Regions from separate parts of the Pseudomonas umsongensis genome, predicted to be linked through region 2. Evidence: predicted binding sites of a transcription regulator. Region 2 holds the regulator's gene; the other holds the start of a gene.
The links. The regulator sigma-54, encoded in region 2, starts transcription at its own class of promoters, with help from an activator protein. The targets are predictions, from matches to a motif close to ANTGGCATNNANNTTGCTNT.

Region 1: a site for sigma-54 is predicted at 9,560-9,579, ahead of HGP31_RS26750 (pilin). Genes of this name have one in related genera too.

The regions. Positions count from the first base shown of each region.
Region 1 is NZ_CP051487.1:5,914,164-5,930,206, reverse strand. It holds gene HGP31_RS26810 (energy-coupling factor ABC transporter permease) at 1-46, shown strand, start outside; gene HGP31_RS26805 (hypothetical protein) at 67-408, opposite strand; gene HGP31_RS26800 (cytochrome c oxidase subunit II) at 589-2,049, shown strand; gene ctaD (cytochrome c oxidase subunit I) at 2,098-3,873, shown strand; gene HGP31_RS26790 (cytochrome c oxidase subunit 3) at 3,870-4,562, shown strand; gene HGP31_RS26785 (heme-copper oxidase subunit III family protein) at 4,569-5,273, shown strand; gene HGP31_RS26780 (cytochrome C oxidase subunit IV family protein) at 5,287-5,604, shown strand; gene HGP31_RS26775 (hypothetical protein) at 5,626-6,186, opposite strand; gene yacG (DNA gyrase inhibitor YacG) at 6,405-6,605, opposite strand; gene coaE (dephospho-CoA kinase) at 6,602-7,225, opposite strand; gene HGP31_RS26760 (prepilin peptidase) at 7,222-8,094, opposite strand; gene HGP31_RS26755 (type II secretion system F family protein) at 8,096-9,313, opposite strand; gene HGP31_RS26750 (pilin) at 9,626-10,045, shown strand; gene HGP31_RS26745 (BON domain-containing protein) at 10,357-10,710, shown strand; gene HGP31_RS26740 (DUF748 domain-containing protein) at 10,873-13,827, opposite strand; gene HGP31_RS26735 (class I SAM-dependent rRNA methyltransferase) at 13,921-14,937, opposite strand; gene HGP31_RS26730 (oxygenase MpaB family protein) at 15,107-15,976, opposite strand; gene acs (acetate--CoA ligase) at 16,014-16,043, opposite strand, start outside.
Region 2 is NZ_CP051487.1:1,012,155-1,028,197, reverse strand. It holds gene lptB (LPS export ABC transporter ATP-binding protein) at 1-504, shown strand, start outside; gene HGP31_RS04470 (RNA polymerase factor sigma-54) at 689-2,182, shown strand; gene hpf (ribosome hibernation-promoting factor, HPF/YfiA family) at 2,258-2,566, shown strand; gene ptsN (PTS IIA-like nitrogen regulatory protein PtsN) at 2,579-3,043, shown strand; gene rapZ (RNase adapter RapZ) at 3,046-3,903, shown strand; gene HGP31_RS04450 (HPr family phosphocarrier protein) at 3,919-4,194, shown strand; gene pmbA (metalloprotease PmbA) at 4,380-5,726, opposite strand; gene yjgA (ribosome biogenesis factor YjgA) at 5,835-6,359, shown strand; gene tldD (metalloprotease TldD) at 6,465-7,907, opposite strand; gene HGP31_RS04430 (carbon-nitrogen hydrolase family protein) at 7,926-8,774, opposite strand; gene HGP31_RS04425 (YhdP family protein) at 8,934-12,737, opposite strand; gene rng (ribonuclease G) at 12,813-14,270, opposite strand; gene HGP31_RS04415 (Maf family protein) at 14,319-14,915, opposite strand; gene mreD (rod shape-determining protein MreD) at 14,948-15,439, opposite strand; gene mreC (rod shape-determining protein MreC) at 15,439-16,043, opposite strand, start outside.

The DNA of each region.
Region 1 (16,043 bases), 1.8 Mb from region 2:
GCGCTACCTCTCGGCGCCCTGGAAGGACGACGATCCCAAGTCTTGAGTCCTTTCAAATCCGCCGTTTCAATCGATCAATTGATCAATCAGAACCACGTTGGAATAGATCAGGCTGCCATCGCTCGCCCGGTGTCCGACCAGATGGAACTGACCACGCTCGTAGTGCAAATACACGCGCATCTGACAGTCGGACAAGGGGCCGTAACCCTCTGGCAAGACCAGGTTCAATGTGTCCATGTCGACATCGACCATGACTTCTTTCAACCCAGGGGTCTTCTGCAAGCGTTCTTCCGCTTCCTCCAGCCGTAGATGAAGAGGGCCGTCGACGTAAAAACGTATCTCACCTATTGGTTCGGATTTTTGGTCGGCGCTGGGTTTCCACCTGCCTTCGAGCGTCAGGTCACTCATGACGAATCCTCCATCGGGGCTGCTGGACTGCAATTGAGTATAGCCGCCAACCGGGTTTCGCTTGCCGACCTATACTTTGCAATGACTTTACCACCACGGGTGGTAGTTGCCTGTCGTGCCTGGACGTCAGTGGCGATGCTTGCGCATAACCAACGAACAACAGGAATAGGATGAAGAGAAATGGCGATAGCAATTATCTTGATTCTAATCGTTATTGCCTCAGTGCTCTTTCATGTACTAGCGCCTTGGCATGCAGCACCGCCCGCTTCCAACTGGGGATCAATAGACACCACACTGTTCATTACTTTGATCATTAGCGGAATATTTTTCATCGCCATTACGGTATTCATGGCAGTCGCCATAATGCGGTATCGCCATAAGGAAGGCGCCAGGGCGCACTACCAGCCGGAAAGTAAAAAGTTGGAGTTCTGGTTGATTGTAGTGACCTCGATCGGTATCGCCGCCATGTTGGCGCCAGGCCTGGTTGTCTACAACGAGTTCATCCGGGTGCCGAAAGAGGCTTATGAACTTGAAGTCGTTGCTCAACAGTGGCAGTGGACCTATCGTTTTCCCGGGCAGGATGGGAAGCTGGGTAGGTCGGATATCAAGTTTGTCGATGCCATCAATCCCCTCGGCATTGATCCCAAGGACCCTGCCGGACAGGACGATATACTTATAAAAAATAATGAAATCCGATTGCCGCTGAATAGGCCGGTAAAAGTCTTACTTCGTTCTAAAGATGTGTTGCATGATTTCTATATCCCGCAAATTCGCAGCAAGATGGATATGGTGCCAGGGATGGTGTCTTACTTCTGGTTTACTCCAACTAAAACCGGCAAATATGAGGTCCTGTGCGCTGAGTTTTGTGGCGTAGGCCATTACAACATGCGCGGCCAGATGATCGTGGAGGAGCAGGGCGCCTTTGATCAATGGCTGAGCGGCCAACCGACCTTTGCGCAGACCTTGGTGAGCACAGCGAAACCAGGTCAGGACAGCGTGCTGGAAAAAGGTCGCCAGTTGGTCGAACAATACGGCTGCAGTGCCTGCCATAGCCAGGATGGCAGTACCCGTCTTGGTCCGACCTGGAAGGGGCTGTACGGTCGCACAGAGCAGTTTGCCGACGGCAGCAGTGCGCTGGTCGATGAGGCTTACCTGAAAGAGTCGATTCTCAAACCGCAGGCCCGTCTGGTGCAGGGCTACCCGCCGGTGATGGTGGCCTATACTCTCAATGACGATGAGCTGACGGCTGTCGTCGCCCTGATCAAATCACTGGGCGGCGCGCAGCAGGAACCTTCTGCCAGCGAAAAGCTGGCCAGGGGGGACGACTTGGCGACTCAGGGGCAGCGGCTATCCGAGTCGCTCGGCTGTCTGGCCTGCCACAGCGTCGATGGCAGCAAGGGTGTCGGCCCCAGCTGGCAGGGCCTGTATGACTCGACAGTGACGCTTGCCGACGGATCGAGTATCAAGGTCGACGAGGGTTATCTAAAGGATTCGATCCTCAATCCCGGCGCCAGGATCGTCAAAGGCTATGCCGCCGTCATGCCGGCCTTTACGCCGACTGATCAGGAGTTGAACGCACTGATCGCCCTTATCAAATCCAAAGCCAATGCCGATGCGAGCAAGGCGCAACCAGGGAAGTAGCCGTAAACAGCCAGGAATGCACTGAAACTTCGACAGGAGGATGACGTGATGGCTTATGCGGAGCAAGCCGAAACAGAAGCACTGCACGAACCCAAGAGTTTCCTGACCAAATACATCTGGAGTCAGGACCACAAGGTCATCGCCGTCCAGTATTCCTTGACGGCGCTGTTCGTGGGGCTTATCGCCGTGGTGTTGTCCGGCTTGATGCGCATGCAGATAGGCTTCCCCGGCAGTTTGGCGTTCATGGATGCCAGTACTTACTATCAGGCGATGACCATGCACGGCATGATCATGGTCATTTACTTGCTGACGGCCTTGTTTCTGGGGGGCTTCGGTAACTATCTGATCCCGTTGATGGTGGGCGCCCGCGACATGGTCTTCCCCTACGTCAACATGCTCAGTTACTGGTTCTACCTGTTGGCGGTAGTGGTGTTGCTTTCCAGTTTCTTTGTCCCGGGCGGCGCCACCGGTTCGGGCTGGACGCTTTATCCGCCGCAGTCGATCAGCCAGGGCACACCTGGGTTCGAGTGGGGCATCGTGCTGATGCTCATCTCATTGGCGATCTTTATTGTCGCCGCCACCATGGGTGGATTGAACTATGTCACCACGGTGTTGCAGGCGCGCACGCACGGTATGACGTTGTTTCGCATGCCGCTTTCGGTGTGGGGCATCTTCATGGCATCGATCATGGCCTTGCTGGCGTTCCCGGCGTTGTTTGTCAGTGCGGTCATGATGCTGTTCGACAAACTCCTGGGCACCAGTTTCTTCATGCCGGCGATGGTCTCGCTGGGGCAGCAACTCGATCACCAGGGCGGCAGCCCGATATTGTTCCAGCACCTGTTCTGGTTCTTCGGCCATCCGGAGGTCTACATCGTTGCGCTCCCCGCGTTTGGCCTGGTCTCCGACCTGATCAGCACCCATGCGCGTAAAAATATCTTCGGTTATCGAATGATGGTGTGGGCCATCATTGCGATCGGCGTACTCAGCTTTGTGGTCTGGGCGCACCATATGTATGTCAGCGGCATGAACCCCTACTTTGGCTTTTTCTTCGCCGTCACCACCTTGATCATCGCCGTGCCGACGGCACTGAAAGTCTACAATTGGGTACTGACCCTGTGGCGGGGCGACATCCATCTCACCGTACCGATGCTGTTCGCCCTGGCCTTTATCGTCACCTTCCTGGTCGGCGGCCTGACCGGATTGTTCCTGGGTAATGTGATCGTCGATATTCCGCTCTCGGACACCTATTTCGTCGTCGCCCACTTCCATATGGTCATGGGGGTCGCACCGGTGTTGGTGGTGTTCGGCGGCATTTACCATTGGTTCCCGAAAGTCACCGGGCGCATGTTTAACGACACCTTGGGCAAGTTGCATTTCTGGATAACTTTTCTGGGCACCTACGCGATCTTTTTCCCTATGCACTATCTGGGCTTCCAGGGGATGCCGCGCCGCTACTACGCCTATGACAACTACGCGTTCATTCCACAGTCGGCGCACGAGTTGAATGCCTTCATTACGGTGGTTGCATTGACCGTCGGTGTTTCCCAACTGCTGTTCGTGTTCAACATGGCCTGGAGTGTATTCAAGGGTAAACCCGCAGGCAGTAACCCCTGGGGCGCGGCCAGTCTGGAATGGCAAACACCGGACACACCGCCGGTACACGGTAACTGGGGCGAGAAACTGCCAGTCGTGCATCGTTGGCCCTATGACTACAGCGTGCCAGGGATAGACCAGGATTTCGTGCCGCAAACGGTCTCCGCCGAGGAACTGGAGCACATGCGGCAACGCAGCGAGGGCACCAGGATAGCGGACGTCAAGACATGAACAGACTGCTATTGAGAAATGCCGATGGCGCTGACCCCGGCGGCAGTTGGAATCGCGATCCTGAAGGTATTCAGGCCGGCGAGGGTGCCGATAGAAGCCACGTTACAAAAACCGGCCTGCGCCTGTTTCTGGCAGTAGTGAGCTCGCTGTTCTTTCTCTTCCTGCTCGCCTTTATCGCCCGCTCGCAAATGGCCGACTGGCTACCCCTGACAGAGCCCATGGCGCCGTTGGCCAATCCTTGGCAATTGTGGGTGAATTCGGCTTTTCTGGTATTGAGTTGCATCTCTCTGCAGTGGTCGCGCATGGCCGCCCGCCGGGTTCGAATGGACGCAACGGTCATTGCTTTTGTAGTAGGGGGAGGATTTGCCATTGCCTTTCTGGCGGGGCAACTCTGGGTCTGGCAGCAGTTCGTCGCCTGGGGCTACTTTGTCGCCAGTAACCCAGCCAACAGTTTTTTCTACCTGCTGACTGGCGTGCACGGCCTCCACCTGTTGGGCGGGTTGGTGGCCTGGGGCAGGACCGTCGGCAAGTTCCTGCGTCAGGTGCCGTTGCCGCAACTCAGCGCCAGCGTAGAGCTCTGTGCCATCTATTGGCACTACCTATTGGGTCTTTGGTTCGTGCTGTTCGCGCTACTGACCAGCACGCCGCAAACCTATGAAACCATCGCCAGACTCTGCGGCCTGAGGTGAAAAATCATGGCAGCGCATCCACAAGCCCCAGTCGAGTCGGATCCAACAAGCCCGTTGCCTGCACCGGGATGGCAGGGCATCGCCAGCGACTGGGCCTCGGATAAAGACGCCTTCAAACAGGTCCCCTGGGGCAAGGCGATGATGTGGATATTCCTGCTGAGCGACACGTTCATATTCACCTGTTTCTTGACCGGCTACATGTCGGTACGCATGACCATCACCGACGCCTGGCCCAATCCCAGTGAAGTGTTTGCATTGACGATCGGCGGTAGGGAAATCCCGCTTATCCTGATCGCCATCATGACTTTTGTGCTGATCAGTAGCAGCGGCACCATGGCCATGGCCGTCAATTTCGCCTATCGCCGTGATCGCGTGAAAACCACGGCCCTGATGCTGGCGACCGCTGCCTTGGGGGTGACCTTCGTCGGCATGCAGGCCTTTGAATGGAGCAAGCTCATCGCAGAAGGGGTGCGCCCTTGGGGAAACCCCATGGGGGCGGCGCAATTTGGTGCCAGCTTTTTCATGATTACCGGTTTTCACGGACTGCATGTATCCATCGGCGCCATCTACCTCAGCATTGTGGCGATGAAGGTATTGCGCGGAGATTATGAGCGCTCCGGCAACTATCAGAATGTCGAGATAGCCGGGCTTTATTGGCACTTCGTGGATTTGGTGTGGGTGTTTATTTTTGCTTTCTTCTATTTATGGTAGAGGAGCGCGGATGATGGCGCATGCTCAAGGTCAGCAACATCCAATCAGTTTGTACCTGAAAATTTGGGGGCTGTTATTTGTCCTCAGCACACTCTCGTACCTTGTCGACTATTTCCATTTTCACGGCTATCTCAGGTGGGCCCTGATTATTACGTTCATGTTGTTGAAGGCAGGCTTGATCGTCTCCATCTTCATGCACATGGCTTGGGAACGGTTGGCACTGGTCTACGCCATATTGGTGCCACCGTTGTGTCTGCTGGTACTCGTCGGACTGATGGCCACCGAGGCAGACTATGTTTTCCTCAGTCGGGTCATCTTCTTTGGCCAATAAGCGGCCATCAGTCTTCGGCAGTTAACCTGATATCACTCGCTTGAACTGATGCCATTTGTGCTGCCAGGCTACTGTCCAGTGGGGTGCTGCCGCTCCCGTGCCAGCGATTTCCAGCATGGGATGATGTCCGATGACCTGGTCCAGTACCGTTTCCTGATTCGGCTCAACATCCACGAAGAAGATGTGCTTGCCCTCATGCACCGCCTGCTTGAAATTGCGGAAGTGAGAGTTCGGCACCTGGAATCCAAAGAAGCCGCCTTCCCAGATGCAGAAGCCCAAAACAACCACGGCAAGGAAGACGAAGGGTGTCCAGCCTGCGGCGGATTCGGTCCAGCCCATCCAATAGGCGCCACCCAGGACCACTGCTGCGAGTGGGATACCGACCACCGCACCAATCTCACCAGAGTGAACGGCGTCCTGTTCCATTAACGAGCTGATTTCGTGGAGGTGATGTTGTTCAACATCAGCAACCTGTTCACTGAGCACATGAATTTGTTCGGAATTGATGCCGCTGGCTTCCAGCTCATTTTCAACGGCTTCAAGATCGTCGAGATTGTCACTGATGTAATAGTGTCGATTCATGCCACACCTCCCATCTCGTGTTGGCGGTGAACCTCCTTTGTCCTGCAGCCAATAACCGAGATTTTGCCGTCGGTAACGGTACCCGTGGGGAACGTTGCACATTCATGCAATTCGAGAGAAGTATAGCATTCGCTAATAAGCCGGATTTCGGGGCGCAAGCTCTAAAAGTCAAGGCCTGGCTCACTCCCTGGCACAGGCCAGGCCCCTGATGATCCGGATCAGTGGCGCGGGTCGAAATCGCCGCTGAACATTTCGTCCTCGGCATCCGGGGCCACTGGAATCTTGTGCTCTTCCGACGCCCAGGCGCCCAGGTCGATCAGCTTGCACCGGTCCGAGCAGAACGGCCGGAATTTGCTCTCGGGGCTCCATTCGACAGGGGCACCACAGGTTGGGCATTCGACGGTTGAAATCTGGCTCATGACTGGCCTCCACGCAAAGTAAGGTAAAAGTGATGCAGGCGTTCGACCTCGCTGTGCAGCCAGGCGAGGTCGCGGTCGTTGACCACTACGTCGTCGGCATGGCTTAGGCGATCCTGACGGCTGGACTGGGCCTTGAGTATCGCCTGGACCTGCTGTTCGCTGGTCTGGTCACGCCGCAGGGTGCGTTCGATCTGCAGCTGTTCGGGGGCATCGATCACCAGGACCCGTTGGGTCATGGCGTACTGGCCGGATTCAATCAGCAGTGGCGAAACCAGGATCGCGTAAGGTGATTTTGCCAGCGCCAGGTGATGGGCAATCTCTTCGGCGATCAGCGGATGCAACAAGGCTTCCAGCCAGAGGCGTTGCTCCGGTACTTCGAAGATCAGTTTACGCAACGCGGCGCGGTCCAGTTGCCCATCGGCTTGCAACACCCCCGGACCGAAGTGTTCGGCAATCTTTGCCAGCGCGGGCCGACCGGGTTCCACCACCCAGCGAGCGGCATGATCGGCATCGACCGCATGCACGCCCAGGTCGATGAAATGTTGGGCCGCCGCACTTTTGCCGCTGCCAATGCCGCCGGTCAAGCCGAGAATCCAGGGTTTTTCCACAGGGTTATTCATTTCAGACCGACAAACTGCCAATAGAAGGCGGTTATTTGACCACCCCAGAGCAAGGCAATCCAGCCGGCAATGGCCAGATAGGGGCCAAAAGGGATAGGCGTCGCTGTTTGTGCCTTGCGAAGGCGCAGGTAAATCGCGCCGATGATCGCACCCGCCAGGGATGACAAGACGATCGTCAGCGGCAGGATCTGCCAACCGCCCCAGGCGCCAAACATCGCCAGCAGCTTGAAATCCCCATGCCCCATGCCGTCCTTGCCGGTGATCAGCTTGAACACCCAGAACACCGTCCACAGCGCCATGTAGCCGGCAATTGCACCCCATAACGCTTCAGGCAATGGGACGAACAGATCGAGGCTGTTGACGATCAGCCCCAGCCACATCAGCGGTAGCACCAGTACATCGGGCAATAGTTGATGCTCGACGTCGATCAGGCTCATGGCCAGCAAGCCCCAGGTCAGGAGCATTGCCATGCCGGCTTGCCAGCCGAAGCCGAAGTGCCAGGCAATGAACGCCGACAGGAGGGCGCAGGCCAGCTCAGTCAATGGATAGCGTTTGCTGATCGGCGTTGCGCAGGCGGAACAGCGCCCGCGCAGGAACATGAAGCTGAACACTGGAATGTTTTCCCAGGCGCGAATCCGGTGGCCGCAATGTGGGCACTGGGAATGCGGCAGCATCAAATTGAAAGTCGGCAGCGACGTTTCGCCGGGCAGCCCGAGGATCTCATGGGCCTGCACGCGCCACTCGCGCTCAAGCATCTTCGGCAGGCGCCACACCAGTACGTTGAGGAAGCTGCCGACCAGCAGGCCGACCACCCCGGCGATGACGACGAAAGCCAGTGGGTAGTGGGTAAGCATATCGTTCAAGGGCATGTCAGATCGCTGAGCCGAGTTGGAAGATGGGCAGGTACATTGCGACCACCAGGCCGCCGACAATAACACCCAGCACCACCATGATGAACGGTTCCATCAGGGTGGTGAGGGAGTCGACCACATTGTCGACCTCGTCTTCGTAGAAACCTGCCACCTTGTCGAGCATGTCGTCGAGTGCGCCCGACTCCTCGCCTATGGCGGTCATCTGAATGGCCATATTCGGGAAAATACCGGAAGTGCGCATGGAAAAATTCAGCTGCATACCCGTCGCAACGTCCTGTCGGATGCGCAACACCGCGCGTTTGAACACGATGTTGCCGGTGGCGCCGGCCACCGATTCCAAGGCCTCGACCAGCGGCACGCCAGCGGCGAAGGTCGTCGACAGCGTGCGGGCGAAACGGGCCACGGCGGACTTGTACATCAAGGTCCCGACCAGCGGCAGTTTCAGCAGCCAGGTGTCCATTCGGTCACGAAAACCTTGCGAGGTTTTCAGGGCATGGCGTACAGCGAAAGCAGCCGTGACCAGTACGCCCAGCAGCATCCACCACCATGCTTGCATGAATTGCGACAGGTCGATGACCATCAAGGTAAAGGACGGCAATTGAGCGCCAAAGCCCTTGAACACCGATTCGAATTGCGGCACCACCTCGACCAGCAGGATGCCAGTCACGATGATCGCAACACACACCACGATCAGCGGGTAGGTCATGGCTTTCCTGATTTTCGCCTTGAGACTTTCGCTTTTCTCCTTGTAGGTCGCCACCCGTTCCAGCAGCGTGTCCAGCGCGCCAGCCTGCTCCCCGGCGTCTACCAGGTTGCAGTACAACTCATCGAAATATTGCGGTTTTTTACGCAGGGCGGTGGCGAAGCTATTGCCCGCCGCCACTTCCTGTTTCACCTCATCAACGAGCTTGCGCATGGCCGGGTTATCGAAGCCTTCACCGATGATGTCGAAAGACAGCAACAACGGCACGCCGGCTTTCATCATGGTTGCCATTTGCCGGGTGAAGAGGGCGATGTCCTGGGCCTTGATACGTTTGCCCAGATTGAAAATCGACGTGGTTTTCCTGCGCACCTTGCCGGGGTTGATGCCCTGCTTGCGCAATTTCGTCCTGATCATTGCCGGGTTCTGGGCGCTCAATTCGCCCGTCACCTTCGTACCTTTCCTGTCTGTGCCTTCCCAGGTGTACACACTGGTTCTTGCTGCCTTGACTGCCATGTTCAGTCCTTGCTGACCCGGTTATAACCGCCGTTGCATTGATTGCAATCGACCGCCTCATAGATCGTGAATGTGCCGATGCGTTCCTCGGGGTTCCGGGCGCAAGCAATTGAAGACTTATAGCCTAGTCAAGCGGGGGAACAAAACCTGCGGTCTTGAGGTGACAAAAAGTGTCAGATAGTGCGTTTTCTGGGGCTAGGAAGGGCTTCGTGGCAACGATTGGACCCCGGAATAGGGCACGCCGGGCTTGGCATGGGCTGTGCTGCAGCAGGTGCAGATCATGAGATTTCGACTCATGCACGGAGGCTGTCATTGAATAATCAAAAAGGCTTTACCCTGATCGAGTTGCTGATAGTCGTGGCGATCATCGGGATCCTGGCGACGTTTGCGATCCCTGCTTACTCCAAGTACCAGGCGCGGGCCAAGGTCACGGCAGGTCTTGCCGAGATTTCAGCATTGAAGGTGGCGTTTGAAGACTTGATGAACCAAGGAACAGATCCGGACCTGACGCAGGTGGGAGGCTCCGCCACCACGTCCAACTGCGCCACGACCGCAGTGGGCAAAGCAGCAGAAGGTACTGGCACAATTGGTTGCACAATCCTCAATGCTCCGGCGCAGGTGTTGAATAAAACCATTACCTTGACCCGCTCGTTGACTGGCTGGACGTGCACCACCGGTGTCGAACAGGAGTACGCGCCGAAAGGCTGCAAGGGCGTTGAGCCAAAAGCCTGATCCATACGCTTGTTGCCCCGATACCCCGCTCAGTGCGGGGTATTTTTTTGCTCGCCGTTCAGAAATTTCGAGTAATTGAGAAAACTTCCAAAAATTCATGGCCTTAGGCCTTCTTCAAAACCCGCAACTTGCATGTAGATAATTTCCAACTCATGCATTTTGCATGATTGTGAAAAATGACTGATTTTATAAGTTATTGATTTATAAGTAATTGTTGTTTGTTTCAAAGTTGGCACAGCGTTCGCAATATCTCTGGTAACCCTGCTGACACGCTAACCAGCAGACTTTCCAGAAAAACAGGAGTTACTCGTATGAAGAAGTTCGCTATTGCTGCCGCTACTGCTACCGCGTTGACCCTGACGATGGCCAACGCTGCATTTGCCCAGGCTCAGGCCACACAAGCACCCATGATGCTGGCCGCCGGTGAAGTCACCGAAGCGAAAGAGGATGTTTCCGATACCTGGATCACTACCAAAGTCAAAGCAGACCTGGTCACCGAAAAAGGCATCCCAGGTACCGATATCAAAGTAGAAACCAACAAAGGCGTTGTGTCCCTGTCGTCCACCGTTGCGGTAACGGACGCGCAGAAAGCCACTGCAGTGGCAATCACCAAGAAAATCAAAGGCGTCAAGGCGGTCTCCGCTGACGGCCTGAAAGCCGAATAAGGCAAGACTTCTCGCCTGGACTGGGAGAAGGCGCGGCAGACGGGCTGAGTCATACGTCTGCCGCAACCTGGTAGTTCATGCGACCGGCCACAAGGATGTGGCCATTACAGGCCCTGGCATTCGTGTCGGGGCCTGTTCTATTCAAGGCAAAAGACGTTTAGTTCACTCGGCGTCCAGATGCAGGGGCGTAACGACCTTGCCGTCTTTTTCCGCTTCGCCCAACTGGGCATCGATGAAGTACACACGGTCATCGGCGAGCTGGCCTTTATCGACCAGATAGTCCTTGATGCTGCTGGCGCGTTCCTGGCCCAGCTCACGCAACAGCACTTCGCTGGAACTCCAGAACTGGATCACCTGCTCGCGCATTTTCGCGGTGCGTTCTTCTTTGCCCAGGTCTTTCCATTCAGCAGGTGGCTGGACCTTCAGGCGTGTGCGGTAGATCCCTTCCAGCAGCGGACCTTTCTCGCTATCGGGTACCTCCAGCAAATTTGCCTTGGCCGGAACCTTGTCGCCACGGCGCTGGAGCATTTTGTAGTAGTTGTACTGATATTCCCGTTCCAGGCGTTGCTCGGCGAGCAACGGGCCATCACTGCTCTTGGCGGCAGTGCCTTCGATTTCCAGGCGCAGGGCCGGACGTTCCTTCAGGGCTTGGGACAGTTTGACCAGTGCCGCTTCAGCGTCCTTGTTCAGTTCGCTTGACCCCGGGGCGAATGCCACGGTACCCAGGTCTTGCGAACCACCACCGGCCACCAGGCCACCAATGAGTTTGAACGGCGCGGCAGCGGCCTTGACGATCAGGTTGCGCAGGGTCTGCCAGACAATCGGCATCACGCTGAACTGTGGATTGTTCAGGTCACCGCTGACCGGCAGTTCAATGGAAATCTTGCCATCGACATCCTTGAGCAAGGCGATGGCCAGTTTCAATGGCAGGCTCACGGCGTCCGGGCTGTCGACCTTTTCGCCCAGTTGCAACTGTTCGACCACCACTTTGTTCTCAGCCTTGAGCTGGCCCTTGACGATCACGTAATGCAAATCGAGGTTGAGTCGGCCCTTGCGGATGCGATAACCGGCGAACTTGCCGGAGTAGGGGGTTAATGTGGTCAGTTCCACACGTTTGAAGCTGGTGGCGATGTCGAGGCTGGCCATCGGGTCGAACGGGTTGACCGCGCCTTTGATGGTCACTGGTGCATAGCGGTCAACCTTGCCTTTGATGTCGACACTGGCCGGTTTCGCCTGACGGCTGTCGATGGTGCCGATCGAACCGTTGAGCTGTTGAATGGCGGTGGCGAAGTTCGGGGTCAGGCTGAAGTCGGCGAAGTTCGCAGAACCGTCGTTGATGGCGATGCCGCCGATGTGGATGCCCAGGGGCTTGTCCTTGCTGGCGGTGGGTTTGGCGGCGGCGGGCTTGGCGCCGGCGTCGGCCGGTTGCGGGATCAGCAGGTCATCGATGTTGGTGGTCCGGTCATCGTTGATCATGAAGCGCGCATAGGGTTGCAACAGATTGATCTTGTCGATCGACAGGCTGTCGCCGTGTTGGTAGTTCAGGCCTTCTACCACCAATTGTTGCCACTTGAGAAAGTCGCGGGTTTTCAGGGTGTCGAGGGTATGCAATTGATCGACCTGGGCGCGGCCGGTGACGCTGAGCGCCAGCGGATCGGTGCTTTTCAGGTTGACCGCCAGATCGCTGCCGAGCATGCCACTGCGCAGTTCCAGGCGAATGAACGGGCTGATGTAGGACTGGGCGACGCGCAGGTCGATGTCCTTGGTTTGTACGTTGAGTCGGGCGCTGACCGGGGCCAGGTTGACCTCGCCATCGGCCGTGAGCTTGCCCTGTTTGCCTACGCCGGTGTCGAGCTTGAGGAGGAAGGGCGAGCCATTGAGACTGTCGAACTTCTGCAAGTCGAGATTCAGCGGGCTAAGTTCCAGTTCCACCGCAGGTTGTGCTTTGCGGTCCGCCAGATGCACTTTGTAATCGCGCAATTGCACATCATTGAGAAGCACTTGCCACGGTTTGCCTGGCGTCGCGGGTTCGGGTTTCGGCGAATCGGCCGCCGCCGGGGTGCTCGGCGGTTCGGCGTTGGCCTTGGCCGCTGGTTTGGACGGTTGGCTGGCGAACAGTTTCTGCCAGTCGAGTTGCCCGTCGGCTTCCAGGGCTGCCCAGGTTTCCAGCTTGTGGCTGCGGATCTTGCCGACCACCACTTGTTGCTTTGCCAGGTCGACAGTGGTTTCGCTGATGTCCAGGCGTTCGAGTCTCGCCAGCGGCCGTCCATCCGGGGCCTTGATCGCGAAGGGGGCGATACTGACCGCGACATTGTTTAGCAGCAGTTCGGTTTGCTTGGACAGGTTGAGTTTGTAATCGGTACTGAGGCTGACTACGCCGCTTTCGAGGTCCAGCGGCACGGCGTCGCGCACATAGGGCCAGAAAGCTTTCATCTTGCCGTCGGTGATTTTCAGCTTACCTTCGGAGGCGAGGGGGATCAGGCTGAAGTTGCCGATCCAGTCGATCTGACCGCCGTTGGGACCAATTGCCACCAGCGTCATGTCGGCACTGTCTTCCGGCAGGGTGCTGAGGTTCTTGAGTTCGAAATCGAGCTTGTCGTAGAGGAATTCGATGGCTTCGCTGGGGCGTGCATCCTTGAAGTGCAGCGATCCGTCCACCAGTTTGATGCGGTCGATGCGCAGCGGGAATGGCTTGGCGTCAGGGTCGACGGGTGTCGGTTCGCTGGTCGGCAATTTGAACAACCCGATCAGGTTGAGCTTGCCGTCCTTGCCGAAGAGCACCTCGGTCTTGGATTTTTCCAGCTCGATATCCGACAGGTGCAGCGCTTTGGTCCAGAGGCTGTCGAGTTGCAGGTTGGCGTACAGGCGCTCGAAGCCGACCTGCTCCTTTCCGGGCTCGCCAATGTTCAGGCCCCAAAGGGTTACTTCAAGGCTGAACGGGTTGAGTTCGATCCGTTGGATCGTGGCGGGCGTCGTGGCGTAGTTGGCCAGTTGCTGGTTGGCAACGCGCAACGCGATGCCGGGCAAAATGAGAAAGCCCAGCAGACTGTAGAGGGCCAGAGCAGTCAACAAGGCGCCGATGGCGCGAATCAATCCTTTGTACATGTATGGCTTCATCTGTCTGGATCGGAGTGCCTTGGAGTATGGCACGCGATTTCGGTTCCGAAGCCCTTACATCGAGCGGGATTTATCTGAAAACAACGGCGACTTTCAGAACTGCAGAATCAGGGTTTTCAGCGGGGGCTGCTGGTCCATCGACGGGAAGTCATCGCCGGGTTTCATGACTGTCCACTCCCGTACCGGCCGGCCAGCCTTCTCGGCGCAACGCAAGACCTGCTCGCGCCAGTCGTCCATGCTGACTTTTGCCAGGTTGTTGCAGCAGATCAGCGCGCCATTGTCAGCGGTGGTCAGCAATGCCGGCTTGAGCAGGCTCTGGTAGTCGCGAAGCAGGTCGACGGTACCAAAGGCACTCTTGGCCCAGGCAGGGGGATCGAGCAGCACCAGGTCGTACTGGCGCTGTTCCAGGCGTTGATAGCTCGGCAATTTCTGCCCACGACGCTGGCTGACAGGCAGGCCGGCCAACTGGCGAATGGCCGGGAAGTAGTCGGACTGGATGAACTCCATGGTTGGCAGTTGCGGGTTGAGCAAGCCATTCTCGCGCCCGACCGCCAGGTTGCCTTCGGCGAAATCCAGGTTGCACACCTGGCTGGCGCCACCGGCTGCGGCGCTGAGGCCGACCCCGCAGGTGTAGGCGAACAGGTTCAGCACGCGCTTGTTCTTGCTGTGCTCCTTGACCCAGCCACGGGTGTTGCGCAGGTCGAGGAACAACAGCGGGTCTTGCCCGGCATGGCGCCCGCGTACCCGGTAATTCAAGCCCCACTCGTGGCCAACCAGGTCTTGCAGTGCGGCTTCTTCGGCGCGGTAGACGGTGTCTTCACGGTCGATGCGCGAGTTGCCGCGGGAGCGGTCGTTATAGACCAGCAGGGTTTCCAGCCCCAGGTATTGATTGACGATTTCATGCAAGTGCAGCAACGCCTCGCGGTCCAGCGACTGATGGAAGCTTTGCACCATCAGTTGTGGGCCATAGCGGTCGATCGTCAGCCCCCCGGCGCCTTCCTGGCTGCCATGGAACAGGCGATAGCAGTCGGTGCCCTGGCTGTGCAACTCGGCCAGCAGGTCCTGGCGATGTTCAAGGGCGGCGCGCAGCGCCTGATTCAAGGAAGACATGCTGGGCGCCTACAGGAGGAATTGGGCGCGGGAGTTTAACAGCTTGAGCGCAGTAACACTTGTAGGAGCGAGCATGCTCCGGGCGGCGTTCCGACGATGATCGTCAACGATGACGCTGGGTGCCTGACACTCCGCGCAGTATTCAAGTCCATCGCGAGCATGCTCGCTCCTACGACAGGCCCATACGCCGTTTCGCACGATGCACCGAGCCATTACGCACCGCCCAGCGCAGCATCGGCGCACTGCGATTGACACTGGCGCGGATCAGTTTGCGTTGCAGCGGCCCCTGGCTCACACCGAGCATGTCACTGGCCCAATCCGGCAGCAGGTCGATCCCGGCCTGCATCATCAACCCGCCGAAAGGCCGGGCTAAACGGCTGGGGGAGGGAGCGTTCAACAACAGGCGAAGTACTTCACGACTGCGCTCGTCGCACAACAGTTGCGGGCGAACGCGCTCAAGATAAGCGGCAATTTCCTGCCGGGAGCGCGGCACGTCACGGGCGCCCAGGCGCTCGGCGACTAACGCGATCTCTGCGTAATAACGATCCTGATCGGCCAGGGACAGCTGCGGATTTCGATAACGCAGGTGCGCTGCTAGGAAGTTGCTGACCTCGGCGACGTGCACCCAGGTCAGCAGGTCGGGATCGCTGGCGGCATAGAGCCGGCCATCGGGCGCGGTGCCGGTGATTTGCAGGTGGATGGTGCGCACCTTTTCGATCAGCCAGTCGGCGTCCTGTCGTGAGCCGAAGGTGGTGCCGGAGATGAATTGCCCGGTGCGGCGCAAGCGACCGAGCATATCCTCGCGGAAATTCGAATGGTCCCACACACCGGCCAAGGCCAGCGGGTGCAGCGCTTGCAGCATCAGGGCGCTGATACCGCCGATCAACATGCTGCTGAAGTCGCCGTGGACTTGCCAGCTCACTGAATCCGGTCCGAACAGCCCAGGATCGCCCTTGGGGTTTTCCAGGTCGAGCTTGCCCAGGGACAGGCCGGTCAGGCTCATGATCTGGGTTTCGATACGGCTGCGAATGAATTCCATGGTGTCCCGGTGATTTTCCGTAGGCGGCGGCAGTACGTTATTGGTTCAGGCGCTTGTCGATCAAGCC
Region 2 (16,043 bases):
CGTGCCAAGGCGGGTATCGGTTATCTGCCGCAAGAAGCGTCGATCTTCCGCAAACTCTCCGTGGCCGACAACATCATGGCCATCCTCGAGACCCGCAAGGAACTCGACAAGGCCGGTCGCCGCAAGGAACTGGAAAGCCTGCTGCAGGAGTTCCACATCAGCCACATCCGCGACAACCTCGGCATGAGCCTGTCCGGTGGCGAACGCCGTCGCGTGGAAATCGCCCGGGCACTGGCCACCAACCCGAAATTCATCCTGCTCGACGAACCGTTCGCCGGCGTTGACCCGATCTCCGTGGGTGACATCAAGCAGATCATCCACCACCTCAAGGCCAAGGGCATCGGCGTACTGATCACCGACCACAACGTCCGCGAAACCCTGGATATCTGCGAAACCGCCTATATTGTCAACGATGGTCAACTGATCGCCGAAGGCGACGCTGAAACCATCCTGGCCAATGACCTGGTGAAAGAAGTGTACCTGGGGCATGAATTCCGCCTGTAAGCATCGCGGTGTCCGGCGAGTCGGCAGAGCGCTTGGCGCAATAAAAAATCAACCTTTTTTTATTGTTACAGCGCTCTAGGCAAACGCCGCGGTTTCGGGCATATAATTTGCTTATGTTTGGCGCTCCGGCGCCCTGTAGTGGATGGCGCATGTGCGCCGGCGAATAAGGTGTTAAGCCCCTGCCATGAAACCATCGCTAGTCTTGAGAATGGGCCAGCAGCTGACGATGACACCGCAGCTGCAACAGGCCATCCGCCTGCTCCAATTGTCGACCCTGGACCTGCAACAGGAAATCCAGGAGGCCCTGGAGTCCAATCCGATGCTCGAGCGCCAGGAAGAAGGCGACGACTTCGACAATTCCGACCCGCTGGCCGACAACGCCGAACACAAACCCAGTACCGACACCCAGGAACCCTCCTACCAGGAAAGCGCCACGACCGTCGATAATATCGAGGAAGGCGACTGGAACGAGCGCATTCCCAACGAACTGCCTGTCGACACCGCCTGGGAAGACGTCTACCAGACCAGCGCCAGCAGCCTGCCGAGCAACGATGACGACGAGTGGGATTTCACCACCCGCACATCAGCCGGCGAGAGCCTGCAAAGCCACCTGCTGTGGCAATTGAACCTGGCACCGATGTCCGACACCGATCGCCTGATCGCCGTGACCCTGATCGACTGCATCAACAACCAGGGCTACCTGGACGAGACGCTGGAGGAAATCCTCGAAGCCTTCGATCCGGAACTGGACATCGAACTGGACGAAATCGAAGCCGTCCTGCACCGCATCCAGCAATTCGAACCTGCCGGCATCGGCGCACGCAACCTGGGTGAATGCCTGCTGTTGCAATTGCGCCAACTGCCCGCCAAGACGCCTTGGCTGGCCGAAGCCAAGCGCCTGGTCACTGACTATATCGACTTGCTCGGCAGCCGCGACTACAGCCAGCTGATGCGCCGCATGAAGCTCAAGGAAGATGAGCTGCGCCAGGTGATCGAGCTGGTCCAGAGCCTCAACCCGCGCCCGGGCTCGCAAATCGAGTCGACCGAAGCCGAATACGTGGTTCCGGACGTGATCGTGCGCAAGGATAACGAACGCTGGCTGGTGGAGCTCAACCAGGAGTCGGTGCCCCGCCTGAGGGTCAACGCCCAGTATGCGGGCTTCGTTCGTCGTGCCGACACCAGCGCCGACAACACCTTCATGCGCAATCAACTGCAGGAAGCCCGCTGGTTCATCAAGAGCCTGCAAAGCCGCAACGAAACCCTGATGAAAGTGGCCACGCAGATCGTCGAGCATCAGCGCGGCTTCCTGGAGTATGGCGACGAAGCCATGAAGCCATTGGTCCTGCATGACATCGCCGAAGCGGTCGGCATGCATGAGTCGACGATTTCGCGGGTTACCACGCAGAAATTCATGCATACCCCTCGGGGCATTTATGAACTGAAATACTTTTTCTCCAGTCACGTCAGCACCTCCGAGGGCGGAGAATGCTCGTCCACGGCGATTCGCGCGATCATCAAAAAACTGGTGGCGGCGGAAAATCAGAAAAAGCCGTTGAGTGACAGCAAGATCGCTGGTTTACTGGAGGCACAAGGCATTCAGGTGGCTCGCCGCACCGTCGCCAAGTACCGCGAATCCCTCGGGATCGCGCCTTCGAGCGAACGCAAGCGGTTGATGTAGGGCCACGCCACAGCGTTCCAGTGGCAGATCATCTGGATCTGCCGCTTTATGCACTGGCAACGAAGGAGAAGCTGTATGCAAGTCAACATCAGTGGACACCAACTGGAAGTGACCAAGCCCCTGCGTGAATACGTCGAGCTCAAGTTCAAGAAGCTCGAGGGGCATTTCGACAAGATCACCAACGTGCAAGTCACGATGTGCGTCGAAAAGTTGAAGCAGAAAATCGAAGCCACGCTGCATATACCCGGCAATGAGGTCGTCGCCAACGCGGAACATACCGATATGTACGCGGCAATCGACGCACTGACCGACAAGCTGGATAAACAACTCAAAAAGCATAAGGAAAAGACTCAGAGCCTCCTCCAGGGCGCTACGGGTCGTTAACACTCCCAACCCATGATCCGACTTGAAAGCATCCTGACCCCCGGCCGTTCCCTGGTGAACGTGCCGGGCGGCAGTAAAAAGAAAGCCCTCGAGCAAATTGCCAACCTCATCCATCGCGAAGTGCCGGATCTGGCCATGCAGGATGTTTTCGAGAGCCTGGTCGCCCGTGAAAAACTCGGCTCCACCGGCTTTGGTAATGGCATCGCCATTCCCCACTGCCGTCTAAAGGGCTGTGATGCGCCCATCAGTGCCTTGATGCACCTGGACGCCCCTATCGATTTCGACGCCATCGACGGCGCTCCGGTTGACCTGTTGTTCGTGCTACTGGTCCCGCAAGCCGCTACCGATGCGCACCTTGAGTTGTTGCGCCAGATTGCCAGCATGCTCGACCGCAAGGACGTGCGCGACAAACTGCGCAACGCTGCGAGCAATCAAGCCTTGTATCAGGTTGTCCTGGACGAGCAAAACGGGCAGTAATCATGCGCTTGATCATCGTCAGCGGCCGCTCCGGCTCAGGTAAAAGTACCGCCCTCGACGTCCTCGAGGACAACGGCTACTACTGCATTGACAACCTGCCTGCCGGGTTGCTGCCTGAACTGGCCGAGCGAGCGCTGATACACACCGAACTGGCACAGCCACTGGTTGCCGTGTCCATCGATGCTCGCAACCTGCCAAGCCACTTGTCGCGGTTCCCCGAGTTACTGGCAGAAGTGCGCAGTCGCCACATCCAGTGCGATGTCCTCTACCTGGATGCCGACGAAGAAACCCTGCTCAAACGTTTCTCGGAAACCCGTCGGCGTCACCCGCTGAGCAACGCCAACCGCTCGCTGGCCGAAGCGATCAACGACGAGACCACCCTGCTCGGTCCAATTGCCGACCTTGCCGATCTCAAGCTCAACACCACCAGTCTGAATTTGTATCAACTGCGCGATACCATCAAGCTGCGCCTGCTAAACCAGCCGGAACCCGGTACGGCGTTTCTCGTGGAGTCGTTCGGGTTCAAGCGTGGTATGCCGGTCGACGCCGACCTGGTATTCGATGTGCGCTGCCTGCCCAATCCTTATTGGAAGCCTGAGCTGCGCGAGCAGTCCGGGCTCGACCAACCGGTGGCCGAGTACCTGGCTGCGCAACCCGATGTCGAGGAAATGTTCCAGGACATTTCTACCTACTTGCTCAAATGGCTGCCACGCTTTGCCGCCAGCAACCGTGCCTATGTCACCATAGCCATTGGCTGCACCGGCGGCCATCACCGCTCCGTCTACCTGACTGAACGTCTTGGCCAGGTCCTGCAGCAATCCCTGAAGAATGTCCAGGTCCGCCACCGCGACCTCAGCTAAAGGATTCACACCGCGATGCCTGCTCTGGAAATCGAAATCATCAACAAGCTGGGCCTGCATGCCCGCGCTTCGGCAAAATTCGTTGGGGTTGCCGGTCAATACAAGGATTGCACGATCAGGGTAGGACGCACGCCGGAAACCACCGTCGATGGTAAAAGCATCATGGCGATGATGATGCTGGCCGCCGGCAAGGGCACCAAGATTCATTTGAGCACCGAAGGCGAGCAGGCACAGGAAGCGCTGGATGCGCTGGTGGCGTTGATCAATAACTATTTCGACGAAGGCGAGTAAAGCTCAAGGACCGTCCGAACTCGGACCGAGCCGGGGCTTGCTGGCCAAGCGGCCTTAAACATCAGGATGATCTTTCTGGCGCCATCGCTGGCAAGCCAGCCCCCACACGCTTGGCCAAAGCTCGACAAAAAAAAAGGCGCGCCACCCAATGGGTGGCGCGCCTTTTTTTGTCCAACGGGCGAAGCTTAGCTGCCCGCCACCGTCATCCGCTCGATCAACACCGAGCCCGTGCGAATGTTGCTGCGCAGTTCCAGGTCATTGCCCACGGCAACGATCTGCTTGAACATGTCTCGCATGTTGCCGGCGATGGTCACTTCCTGGACCGCGAACTGGATTTCGCCGTTCTCAACCCAGTAACCCGCCGCGCCACGGGAGTAATCACCGGTGACCATGTTCAGGCCCTGGCCCATCAATTCGGTGACCAGCAGGCCGCGCCCCATACGACGCAGCAGGGCAGCCTGGTCCTCATCGCCATGGGTAACGAACAGGTTGTGCACGCCACCCGCATTGGCGGTGCTCGGCATGCCAAGCTTGCGGCCTGAGTAGGTGCCGAGGATGTAGGACACCAACTCGCCCTTTTCGACAAACGGCTTGGCGTAGGTTGCCAGGCCGTCGCCATCGAACGCTGCACTGCCCATGGCCTGCATCAGGTGCGGCCGCTCGTCGATGGTCAGCCATTCCGGAAACAGCTTCTGCCCCAGCGTACCTTCGAGGAACGAGGATTTACGGTACAGGCTGCCACCGGAGATCGCCGAGAGGAAACTGCCGAACAAGCCGCCGGCCAGTTCCGCGGAGAACAGTACCGGCACTTCACAGGTCGGCACCGGACGCGCACCCAGACGGCTTGCGGCGCGTTGCGCAGCACGCTGGCCGATGCTCACCGGGTCCGCCAGCAGATTGCCCTGGCGGTTCACGTCATACCAGTAATCGCGCTGCATCTGGCCATCAGCCTCGGCGATCATCACGCAACTCAAACTGTGCCGGGTCGACGCATAACCGCCGATAAACCCGTGGCTGTTGCCGTAGACGCGGCAGCCCTGATGCGTGCTCAGGGTGGTGCCATCGGCATTGCTGATCCGGCTGTCGGCGGCAAACGCTGCGGCCTCACAGGCCAGCGCCTGCTCAATCGCCTGTTCCGGGGTAATGTCCCATTGGTGGAACAAATCGAAGTCCTGAACATCCCTGGCCATCAGCGCGGCATCCGCCAGGCCCGAGGCTTCGTCTTCAGAGGTGTGCTTGGCGATAGCCAGGGCAGCGGCAACGGTTTCGCGAATCGCCTCTGGCCCACTGGCCGACGTACTGGCCGAGCCCTTGCGCTGACCGACATACAAGGTGATGCCAAAACCCTGGTCGCGGTTGAACTCGACGGTTTCGACTTCGCGCTGGCGAACGGTGGTCGACAGGCCCTGCTCAAGGGACACCGCCACTTCACAGGCACTGGCGCCCTGTCGCTTGGCTTCAGCGATGATTTGCTCGACTTGTTCTTGCAGTGCCGGCAACGCTTGTGGGCCGACGCTTTCAACTGCACTCATGCTGTTCTCCACTCAAATTCTGCTTTCGGTAACGGTCATCGAGCGACCGGGCCGGACAAGCGGCCCCCGACTGGTTATCATGGCGGCGTTTCTTTGCGGACGGCCACCATGGTTGATTCTTACGACGACTCCCTCGATACGGGAGAAAAAAGCAAATCCCAGGTTAAACGCGAGCTGCATGCTCTAGTTGACCTCGGCGAGCGCCTTACAACGCTCAAGCCCGACTTGCTGGCAAAACTGCCGTTGACCGACGCCTTGCGCCGGGCCCTGGCCGATGCGCCCAAGCACACCGCGAACATCGCGCGTAAACGGCACCTGCAGTTCATCGGCAAACTGATGCGCGATCAGGACACTGACGCAATTCTGGTTTTGCTCGATCAACTCGATGCCTCCACTCGCCAGTACAACGAACGCTTCCATAACCTGGAACGTTGGCGCGATCGCCTGATCGCCGGCGACGATGCCGTACTGGAAAAATTCGTCGTCGACTACCCGGACGCGGACCGCCAGCAATTGCGTTCCCTGATCCGTCAGGCGCAGCACGAGGTTGCGCAAAACAAGCCTCCTGCATCCAGCCGTAAAATCTTCAAGTACATCCGTGAGCTGGACGAAACTCAACGCGGTCTGCGTTGATTCTCGTCCATCCCCTGTAGGAGCTGCCGCAGGCTGCGATCTTTTGATCTTTTAAAAAGCAAAAGATCGCAGCCTGCGGCAGCTCCTACAGGGGGATGTATGTGCCTAAGCGCCCGTGCCACCCACGGTGATCGCATCAATCTTCAGCGTTGGCTGGCCGACACCCACCGGCACCGACTGACCATCCTTGCCACACGTCCCCACACCGCTGTCCAGCGCCAAGTCATTGCCGACCATCGACACCTTGCTCATGGCCTCCGGGCCGTTGCCGATCAACGTCGCGCCTTTGACCGGGGCGGTGATCTTGCCGTCTTCGATCAGGTACGCCTCGCTGGTGGAGAACACGAACTTGCCGCTGGTGATGTCCACCTGGCCGCCGCCGAGGTTGGCGCAGTAGATGCCGCGCTTCACCGACGCGATGATTTCTTGCGGGTCGCTTTCGCCGGCCAGCATGTAGGTGTTGGTCATGCGCGGCATCGGCAGGTGCGCGTAAGATTCGCGACGACCGTTACCGGTGCGGGCTACGCCCATCAGGCGGGCGTTGAGCTTGTCCTGCATGTAGCCCTTGAGTACGCCGTTTTCGATCAGTGTGGTGCACTCGGTTGGCGTGCCTTCGTCGTCAACGCTCAAGGAGCCACGACGACCGGCCAAGGTGCCATCATCGACGATGGTGCACAGCTTGGACGCCACCATCTCGCCCATGCGCCCGCTGTAGGCCGAACTGCCCTTGCGGTTGAAGTCGCCTTCCAGGCCGTGGCCGACCGCTTCATGCAGCAGCACGCCCGACCAGCCGGAGCCCAGCACCACCGGCAAGGTTCCGGCCGGCGCCGGAATGGCTTCCAGGTTGACCAGCGCCTGGCGCAACGCTTCACGGGCATAACCCATGGCGCGATCTTCAGCCAGGAAATAACGGTAATCGGTACGCCCGCCACCGCCGTGACCACCGCGTTCGCGACGGCCGTTCTGTTCGACGATCACACTGACGTTGAAGCGCACCAGTGGCCGGACATCCGCCGCCAGGCCGCCATCGGTGGACGCCACCAGGATCCGCTCCCAGACCCCGGCCATGCTCACGGTGACTTGCTGGATACGCGGATCAAGGGCACGGGTGGCGGCATCGATGCGCTTGAGCAGGTCGACTTTCTCGGCACGGGTCAGCACTTCCAGCGGATTGTCCGGCCCGTACAACTGCGCCACATCCTGGGTGGTGAACGCTTGCACGGTGCCATTCTGTCCGGCCCGGGAGATCGACCGGGCGGCTCGGGCAGCCGCGCCCAAGGCTTCCAGGGTGATGGCATTGCTGTAGGCAAAACCGGTCTTCTCACCGGATTGCGCGCGAACACCAACCCCTTGGTCGAGGTTGAAGCTGCCTTCCTTGACGATGCCGTCTTCCAGCGCCCAGGACTCGGAAATCTGCCCCTGGAAATACAGGTCGGCGGCATCGATGCCAGGGCCGGCCAGGTCGCCAAGCACACCTTGCAGGCTTTCGATCGTTACGCCACCGGGTGCCAGGAGGTGCTCACTGACTGAGGACAACAACTCGCTCATATGCTTTACGCCTTAAATTCATCGTTCTGAGGCAGGCCGCTGGGCGCCCTGCGAGAAAAAGCGCCGGTGACTGGACACCGGCATCCGCGCCCGGATGGACGCCTGTTCGCTGCTATCGCGTTCGGCCAGCAGCACGGCCTCGCCTTGACCCTGTTGTGCCAGCACCCGTCCCCATGGGTCGACGATTGCCGCGTGTCCCCAGGTTTCCCTTGGCCCCGGATGCGTTCCACCCTGGGCGGCCGCGAGCACATAACACTGGGTTTCGATGGCTCGCGCACGAATCAGCACATCCCAGTGCGCGGCGCCGGTTACGGCGGTGAAAGCCGACGGCGCGGTAATCAGTTCCGCGCCGGCAGCACGCAATTCACTGTAGAGCTCCGGGAAGCGCAGGTCATAACAAACCGTCAGGCCGACTCGGCCGACCGGCGTATCCGCAACCACTATCCCGCTGCCATAAGCATAGTCATCGGATTCGCGATAACGGCCGCGATTGTCTGCCACGTCCACGTCAAACAGGTGCAGCTTGTCGTAGCGAGCGACCGTTTCGCCTTGGTCGTCAACCAGCAACGAGCAGGCATGCACCTTGGCCGACGGTTGATCCACCGGCGGCAACGGCAAGGTGCCCGCCACAATCCATAACTTGAGGTCGCGGGCCGTCTGTTTCAACCAGGGCAGGATCGGGCCTTCGCCCAACGCCTCGGCGCGACCGATGTCGGCGATGTCGCGCCGGCCCATGGCGGCGAAATTTTCCGGCAGCACAGCCAATTTCGCACCGCCCACGGCCGCTTGTTCCAGCAACTGACGCGCCCGGGCCAGGTTGGCCAGCACATCGCTCTGGCTGACCATTTGAATTACCGCTACAGACATGGCCTTTCCCTGATCGGATACCAACGCATACCTGTAGGAGCTGCCGCAGGCTGCGATCTTTTGATGTTGCTTTTAAGATCAAGATCAAAAGATCGCAGCCTGCGGCAGCTCCTACAGTGGAGTTAAGGCCATGCTACTCCATAGGTTTGGAGGATGGCGTCAAAAAGCCTTGTCGAAGGTGATTTTCGGTTCTTTCCACGGTCCCTTGACGGTGTACTTCACGCTGGCGAAGCGCGCCACACGGTCACCGATCAACTTGTCGATCAGGAACAGTGCCCCACCGATCGCCGGTGCGCCGACGATCAGCGCGGCGATGGGCAGGTTGTTGGTCACTGGCAGGGTCACCAGCAGTTTCGCATCGATCTGATCGGCCACCATATTCAGGGTGCCGTCGAGCTCAATGGTGCTCGATGGACCGGTCAGGCGGATTGGCTCCCGTGTCACGTACACCCCGTTGGTCGCCACCAGCAGGCCCTTGACCCGGTCATAGCTCAGGCCTTTGCCGAACAGGTCGGAGAAGTCCAGGCGCAAGCGGCGGCCAATGGAGTTGAAGTTGAGCAGGCCAAATACACGCAACGCCTGGGCACTGCCTTCGACCTCGACAAACTGGCCTTCCTTGAGCGACGCATCGAGGGTGCCAGAGAGACGCTTGGTCCCCATCCATGCCGGCGAGCCCGGCCAGCGGGCGTCGACATCCATGTGAAATTCCTGGCTGGTGACGCTCGGCGCGTAGCCCCAGCCCTTGAGGACATCCGCCAGGTTCTTGCCGCTGATCCGCCCCTTGTACCAACTGGTGCTGGCACCAGGTGGACCTTCCCATCCGCCGCTGCCTTGCAACAACATGCCCTTGAGGCCCATGTCCAGCGAGTTGAGCGCGATACCCCTGGCCGTCGGACGCACCTTCAGCGACCAGGCGCCCACCAGGTCGTTGCCCTGATACAACTGATTGATGATGATATCCAACGCCGGGATCTTGGTCGGGTCCACCGAGGCCAGGGGATCCGGCGAGTTTTCGTCGGCCAGAACCTTTGGGTCCGGGGCGGGCAGGCGCACCGTTTGCAGGTTGATCACCATCGGCGCAGCCTTGGCATCGGGGATGCTGGCGGCGCCCTTGACCTGCTGGCTGTCGAGTTGCAGGGCCCACGAGGACGGTTTGCGCGTCAGCTGCACCACCGCCTGATCCAGGGTGGTACCCAAGGCGCTGAGCTTGCCGACCTTGATGTCCGCTCCGCTGAGCAACTGCTTGGCGTTGCCACCGGGGTCTTGGCCGGCATACTTGCTCACCAGGTCCTGCCAGGGGCCGACATCCAGTTCCGAGAGCACGCCACGAATGCGCAAACCCTTGGCCCCGGGCAGCGCGGCCGTGCCATTGCCGAGAAACAATTCACCGCGACCGCCGGCAAAATTGCCGGCCGGTGCAGCAAACGTGAAGCTCGCCAGCTCCCCGTAATTTGCCCAGTAGCGCCGCTCCGCTCCTTGCAGGGTCATGCGAAACGAAGTGTCGCGCCCGACATCCGCCGCCAGGCCAAAGGGCGCCGGCAGATCGACCGCCACACCCTTGAGACTGGAATTGACCATCAATTGGCTATCGGCACCATCCAGGGTCAGTTGCAGTTGGTACGGGATAACGCCACTCACTGGCAACGGCTGGGTCACGCCCAGCCAATCCTTGAGCTTCTTGACTTCGACCTGCCCGGAAGCGGTGACCCGGGTGTTGAGCTTGCCTTCACGACCGTCGGCGAAAATTTGCGCAGTGACCGGCTTATCGAAGGCGCGCGCACTGATGTTCTGCCCACTCAAGCCTTTGCTGCTGTCAAAACGGAAGTCACCCTTGAGCTGAGTCAGCTCGAGGGGGGGCTCGGGCAGTTTCAAACGGGCCTTTGCCGTCTTGAAGTCAACCAGGATCTTGGGCTGTTCGCCCTTGGCCAGCGGAATATCCAGCTTCAGTTTGCCTTGCAGATCGCCCTCGCCTTCCCAACCCGCGAAAGTCTCGGCAGTGCCTATCGGCGCTTCCTTGAGGATTTTCAGGCCATCACCCAATCCACCGGCGAACGCACCGTCGAGAAACAGGTGACTGTTTTGCCCGGCGGGCACATGGGGAATGTTGACGTAGATATCGCGGACCTGGGTGTCGAGCAATTGCCCCTTGCTGGCCAGAATCCGTACGCCACTGTCTTCAACGAATACGTCACCCGTGACCTTGCTGACATGCGGCCAGCCAGGCTGGAACGCCAGCTCGGCATCGTGGACCTTGAAAAACAGGCTGATGCTGCGTGCCGTTTCCTCTGCGCCGTGGTTCAACGAGCCTTGGTACTGGAAGAATCCCTGATCCACCGCACCTTTGAGAATCGCCGTGCGCAGCCATTCGTCCAGCGCCGGGCTGAGGACGGTCGGCAGGTATTTGGCGGTGTAGCGACCGTCGCCGTCCACCAGACCAACCCGCAGGTCCATGTAGTCTTCCCGTGCCTCATCGAAAAACAGGCGGATCAAGAAGTCGCCGGCAATCTTGCCTTCCTCGCCCAACACCTTCAGGTACGGCGCGATCAGCGTGAAACTTTCCTTGTCGAGCTTCCAGGTCAAGGTCGCGTTGGCCTGGATGTATTGCCATGGCTTGGCGAAAATCGGGTCCAGGTGCAGCATGAAATCCTTGCTGTCCATGCGCAACTCGCCATGGCCAAGGTCGCCGCTGATGCTGCCCGTGACATTACGTGCCGCTGGGGCACCGTGATACGCGTCAAAGCCGACGCGATCAAGGTTGGCTGCGAAGCTGAACCGGCTGTCATCGGTGGCATTGGGCTTCACGTCGATCAGCACGTTGCGCAACCCACCGGTGACCTTGAGCCGCTCGACCACCGTGGCGACCCCTTCCGGCAATGGCGCCAGGGCGTTGAGCACCGGCGTGAGTGGTGTCAGGTCGAGACGGTCGGCTTGCAGATGCCAGATGTTTTGCGTCTGGTCCGAGGCCGTGACCTGCTTCAATTGCAGTCGTGATTCCCAGCGGGTCTCGCCAAGGTTCATGGCCAGGGAGTCAACCGTTACCAGCATGCCCTCGGCGCTGCGCTGGAAATAACCGTTAAGCGCCAGGTTGTTGATCTGGATCGGCTTGCGTTCGGCATAGGCCCCTTTGAATTGCGGCGCATTCAACCGCACGGCGCCGCTTTGCAAGGCGCCTTTGCCCCAGGTTGCCCACAGCTCGCCACCCGCCTTGAGTTCGGAGAAATTCCACTGCTGGGTCAGGGTTTCGGGCAACCATTTCGACCAGTCGCTTTGCGGCAAGCTCACATAGACTTGCGCCTCGCCGTCCTGCCACTGGCTGGCTCGAATACGGGTACGCACACTCAAGGCCAATGGCTGGCCATCGGGCAGGGTCAAGCGGGCATCGAGTCGTTGGCGGGATGCGCCGGTTTTCAGCGTCGCGCCAACGTACGTCAGGGTCAGCGGCGATTCTCCCCAAGGCTGCAACGTGACCTGGCTGTCGAGTACCGACAGTTGCTGGATCATTTGCATGCGATTGAGTAGCTGCTCCGGCTCAAATGGCTGATCGTCCTTGACCGGCAAGCCTTCCAGCGCCCACGCGCCGTCATCGCCTTGCTTGAGGCTGATCTTCAGGCCATTGAGTTCCAGATTGGCGATGCGCACCTCGCGGGCCAGCAGACTCTCCCACAGGTCCGGGACAGCCCGCACGTTTTCCAGGTGCAGGGCGTTGGCCCCCTCGCCTACGGTCACGTCGTGAGCCGACAGAATGGGCGCGAAGCCACTCCAGCTGCCTTTCAGCTCGCCGATTTGCAGGGGCATGCCCAAGGCCTCGCTGGCCTTGGTTTCGACTTCGCCACGGTACTCGGCCACCAACGGCGCCAGTTCCCGGCCCAGGCTGACGTACAACGCCATCACCACCAAAACCAACGCGCACAGGCCCAGACCCCAGCGGGTCAGTGCGGCCAATATGCGTGTCAGACGCTCCATGTCAGGTGGCTCCCATGGCAAAAGTTCTGCAGAAAGCTGAGGCCAGCCATTCAGGAAAATTCAGGACGAAGCAGTTCAGAGCAGCACGACGTCGTATTGTTCCTGGGAATACATGGTTTCGACCTGGAATCGGATGGTGCGCCCGATAAATACTTCAAGTTCGGCGACGTTACCCGACTCCTCATCGAGCAGACGATCGACAACCCGCTGGTTCGCCAATACACGATAGCCTTCCGCCTGATAGGCGCGAGCCTCACGCAGGATTTCGCGGAAGATTTCATAGCAAATGGTTTCCGGGGTTTTCAGCTTGCCGCGCCCCTGGCAACTGGTGCACGGCTCGCACAGGACCTGTTCGAGGCTTTCGCGGGTGCGCTTGCGAGTCATCTGCACCAGGCCCAACTCGGTGATGCCGATGATGTTGGTCTTGGCGTGGTCGCGCTCCAGTTGCTTCTCGAGCGTGCGCAGGACCTGGCGCTGGTGTTCTTCATCCTCCATGTCGATGAAGTCGATGATGATGATCCCGCCCAGGTTGCGCAGCCTCAATTGTCGGGCAATGGCGGTCGCCGCTTCGAGGTTGGTCTTGAAGATGGTTTCTTCAAGATTGCGATGCCCGACGAACGCACCGGTGTTGACGTCGATGGTGCTCATGGCTTCCGCCGGGTCGACCACCAGATAACCGCCGGACTTCAACGGGACTTTGCGCTCAAGGGCCTTCTGGATTTCATCTTCGACACCGTACAGGTCGAAAATCGGTCGCTCGCCCGGATAGTGCTCCAGACGATCTGCGATCTCTGGCATCAATTCGGCGACGAACTGCGTGGTTTTCTGGAAAGTTTCCCGGGAGTCGATGCGAATCTTCTCGATCTTCGGGCTCACCAGGTCGCGCAGCGTGCGCAGCGCCAAGCCGAGGTCCTCATAGATCACACTCGGCGCGCTGATGGTCTTGATCTGCTCGCTGATCTGGTCCCATAGCCTGCGCAGGTAGCGGATGTCCATGAGGATTTCATCGGCACCGGCCCCTTCGGCGGCCGTGCGCAGGATGAACCCGCCCGCTTCCTTGATGCCTTCCTTGGCCACGCAATCGGTGACCACTTGCTTGAGGCGATCGCGCTCGGCCTCGTCTTCGATTTTCAGCGAAATACCGACGTGGGCGGTGCGCGGCATGTACACCAGGTAACGAGAAGGAATCGACAGCTGCGTGGTCAGGCGCGCACCTTTGGAGCCGATGGGGTCCTTGGTGACTTGCACCACCAGGCTCTGGCCTTCGTGCACCAACGCGCTGATGCTCTCGACGGCCGGACCTTCACGCAAGGAGATTTCGGATGCATGAATGAACGCGGCGCGGTCCAGGCCGATATCGACGAACGCCGCCTGCATGCCGGGCAATACCCGCACGACCTTGCCTTTGTAGATGTTGCCGACGATCCCGCGCTTTTGCGTGCGCTCGACATGAACTTCTTGCAGGACACCGTTTTCGACCACCGCCACGCGCGATTCCATCGGCGTGATGTTGATCAGGATCTCTTCACTCATGGCAGGGTCTCGTTCAGGCATGTTCACAATAATGGCCGGGTACGACGCTTAGCGTGCGTTATTGGGTTGCCAACAGGGTATGCCGAAATGGCCGAGCAGTTGCGCGGTTTCGCACAGCGGCAGTCCAACCACCGCCGAGTAACTCCCAGTGAGCCCGGCGACAAACACTGCGCCCAGCCCTTGAATGCCGTAGCCACCGGCCTTGTCCCGAGGTTCACCGCTGGCCCAGTAGGCCGCCGCTTCATCTGGGCTGATTTCACGAAAACGTACGTGACTGGTGACCACCAACGACTCGCAACGATCAAAATCGAGCAGCGCTATCGCGGTCAGGACCTGATGCTCGCGCCCGGACAACATCTTCAGCATGGCGCACGCGTCGCCTTCATCAACCGGTTTGCCAAGAATTTTTCCATCAAGCACCACGGCGGTATCTGCACCGAGCACGCAGCAGGACGCATCAGACGCGACTGCGCCGCGTCCGGCCTCGGCCTTGCCACGCGCCAGGCGCTCGACATAGGCCGACGGGGATTCATGATTCAAAGGGGTTTCATCGATATCCGCGCTGATGGCGGTGAACGGCACGCCGATCTGCGTGAGCAGTTCACGCCGACGCGGTGAGCCAGAGGCGAGGTACAACCGTTTCATCAAGACCTCTCCCTGTCTAATGCCCGAACGAATTAATTGATTTTGTAGCGTCGACGCAATCCGCGCAAACCGAAGCTGACCCAGGGCCAGAGCAACGCGCTGACCAGTGCCGGCAATACCAGGGCCAGGGTTGGCTGACGATTGCCAGTCAAGGCGCTGAGCCATAGTTGCACCAGCTGGGCGAGGCCGAAGATCACCAGGATCACCAGGCTCTGCTGCCACATCGGGAACATTCGCAGGCGTTGTTGCAGCGCCAGCACCAGGTAGGTGATGAGCGTCAGGATCAATGCATTCTGGCCCAGCAGCGTGCCGTACAGCACGTCCTCGGCCAAGCCCAGGCACCAGGCGGTGACCATCCCGACTTTCTGCGGCAGCGCCAGTGCCCAGAACGCCAGCAGCAAGGCCAGCCACAGGGGGCGCAGGATCTCCATGAATTGCGGCAGCGGCGATACGCTGAGCAACATGCCGACGGCAAATGTCAGCCAGACGATCCAGCCGTTTCGAGAAGCTGTGACACCGACCATTATTCTCGTCCCCCAGTGGTAGCCGGTGCGGAGACAGGCGGTTTGGCAGCAGGCTTGACAGCAACGGGCTTGACGACAGCGGGTTGTGTCGCCGGTGGCTTGGCGGGTGCAGTCGTGGTGGGTTTGGCGGCAGGCTTGGCCGGGGTCGTGACCGCCGGAGTAGCCGCTGGCGTCGCCGGAACAGCCGGAGCCGCGACTGCTGCCGGTACAACCGCCGGTCTCGGCACGGTCGCCGGAATGATCGGCCCCCCACCCTGCGCATCCAGGCTTTCCTGGGCCTGGGCAGCGTCGTTGGCGCGCTCCTCGGCAGTGCGAGTGTCGCTGAACACCAGCAGCAAATAACGGCTGCGGTTCAAGGCGGCGGTCGGTACGGCGCGAACAATGGCGAACGGCTGGCCGGAGTCATGGATCACTTCCTTGACCGTCGCCACCGGGTAACCTGCCGGGAAACGCTGGCCCAGGCCGGAGCTGACCAACAGGTCGCCTTCCTTGATATCGGCGGTATCGGCCACGTGGCGCAATTCGAGGCGTTCCGGGTTGCCGGTGCCGCTGGCAATGGCGCGCAGGCCGTTGCGGTTGACCTGCACCGGAATGCTGTGGGTGG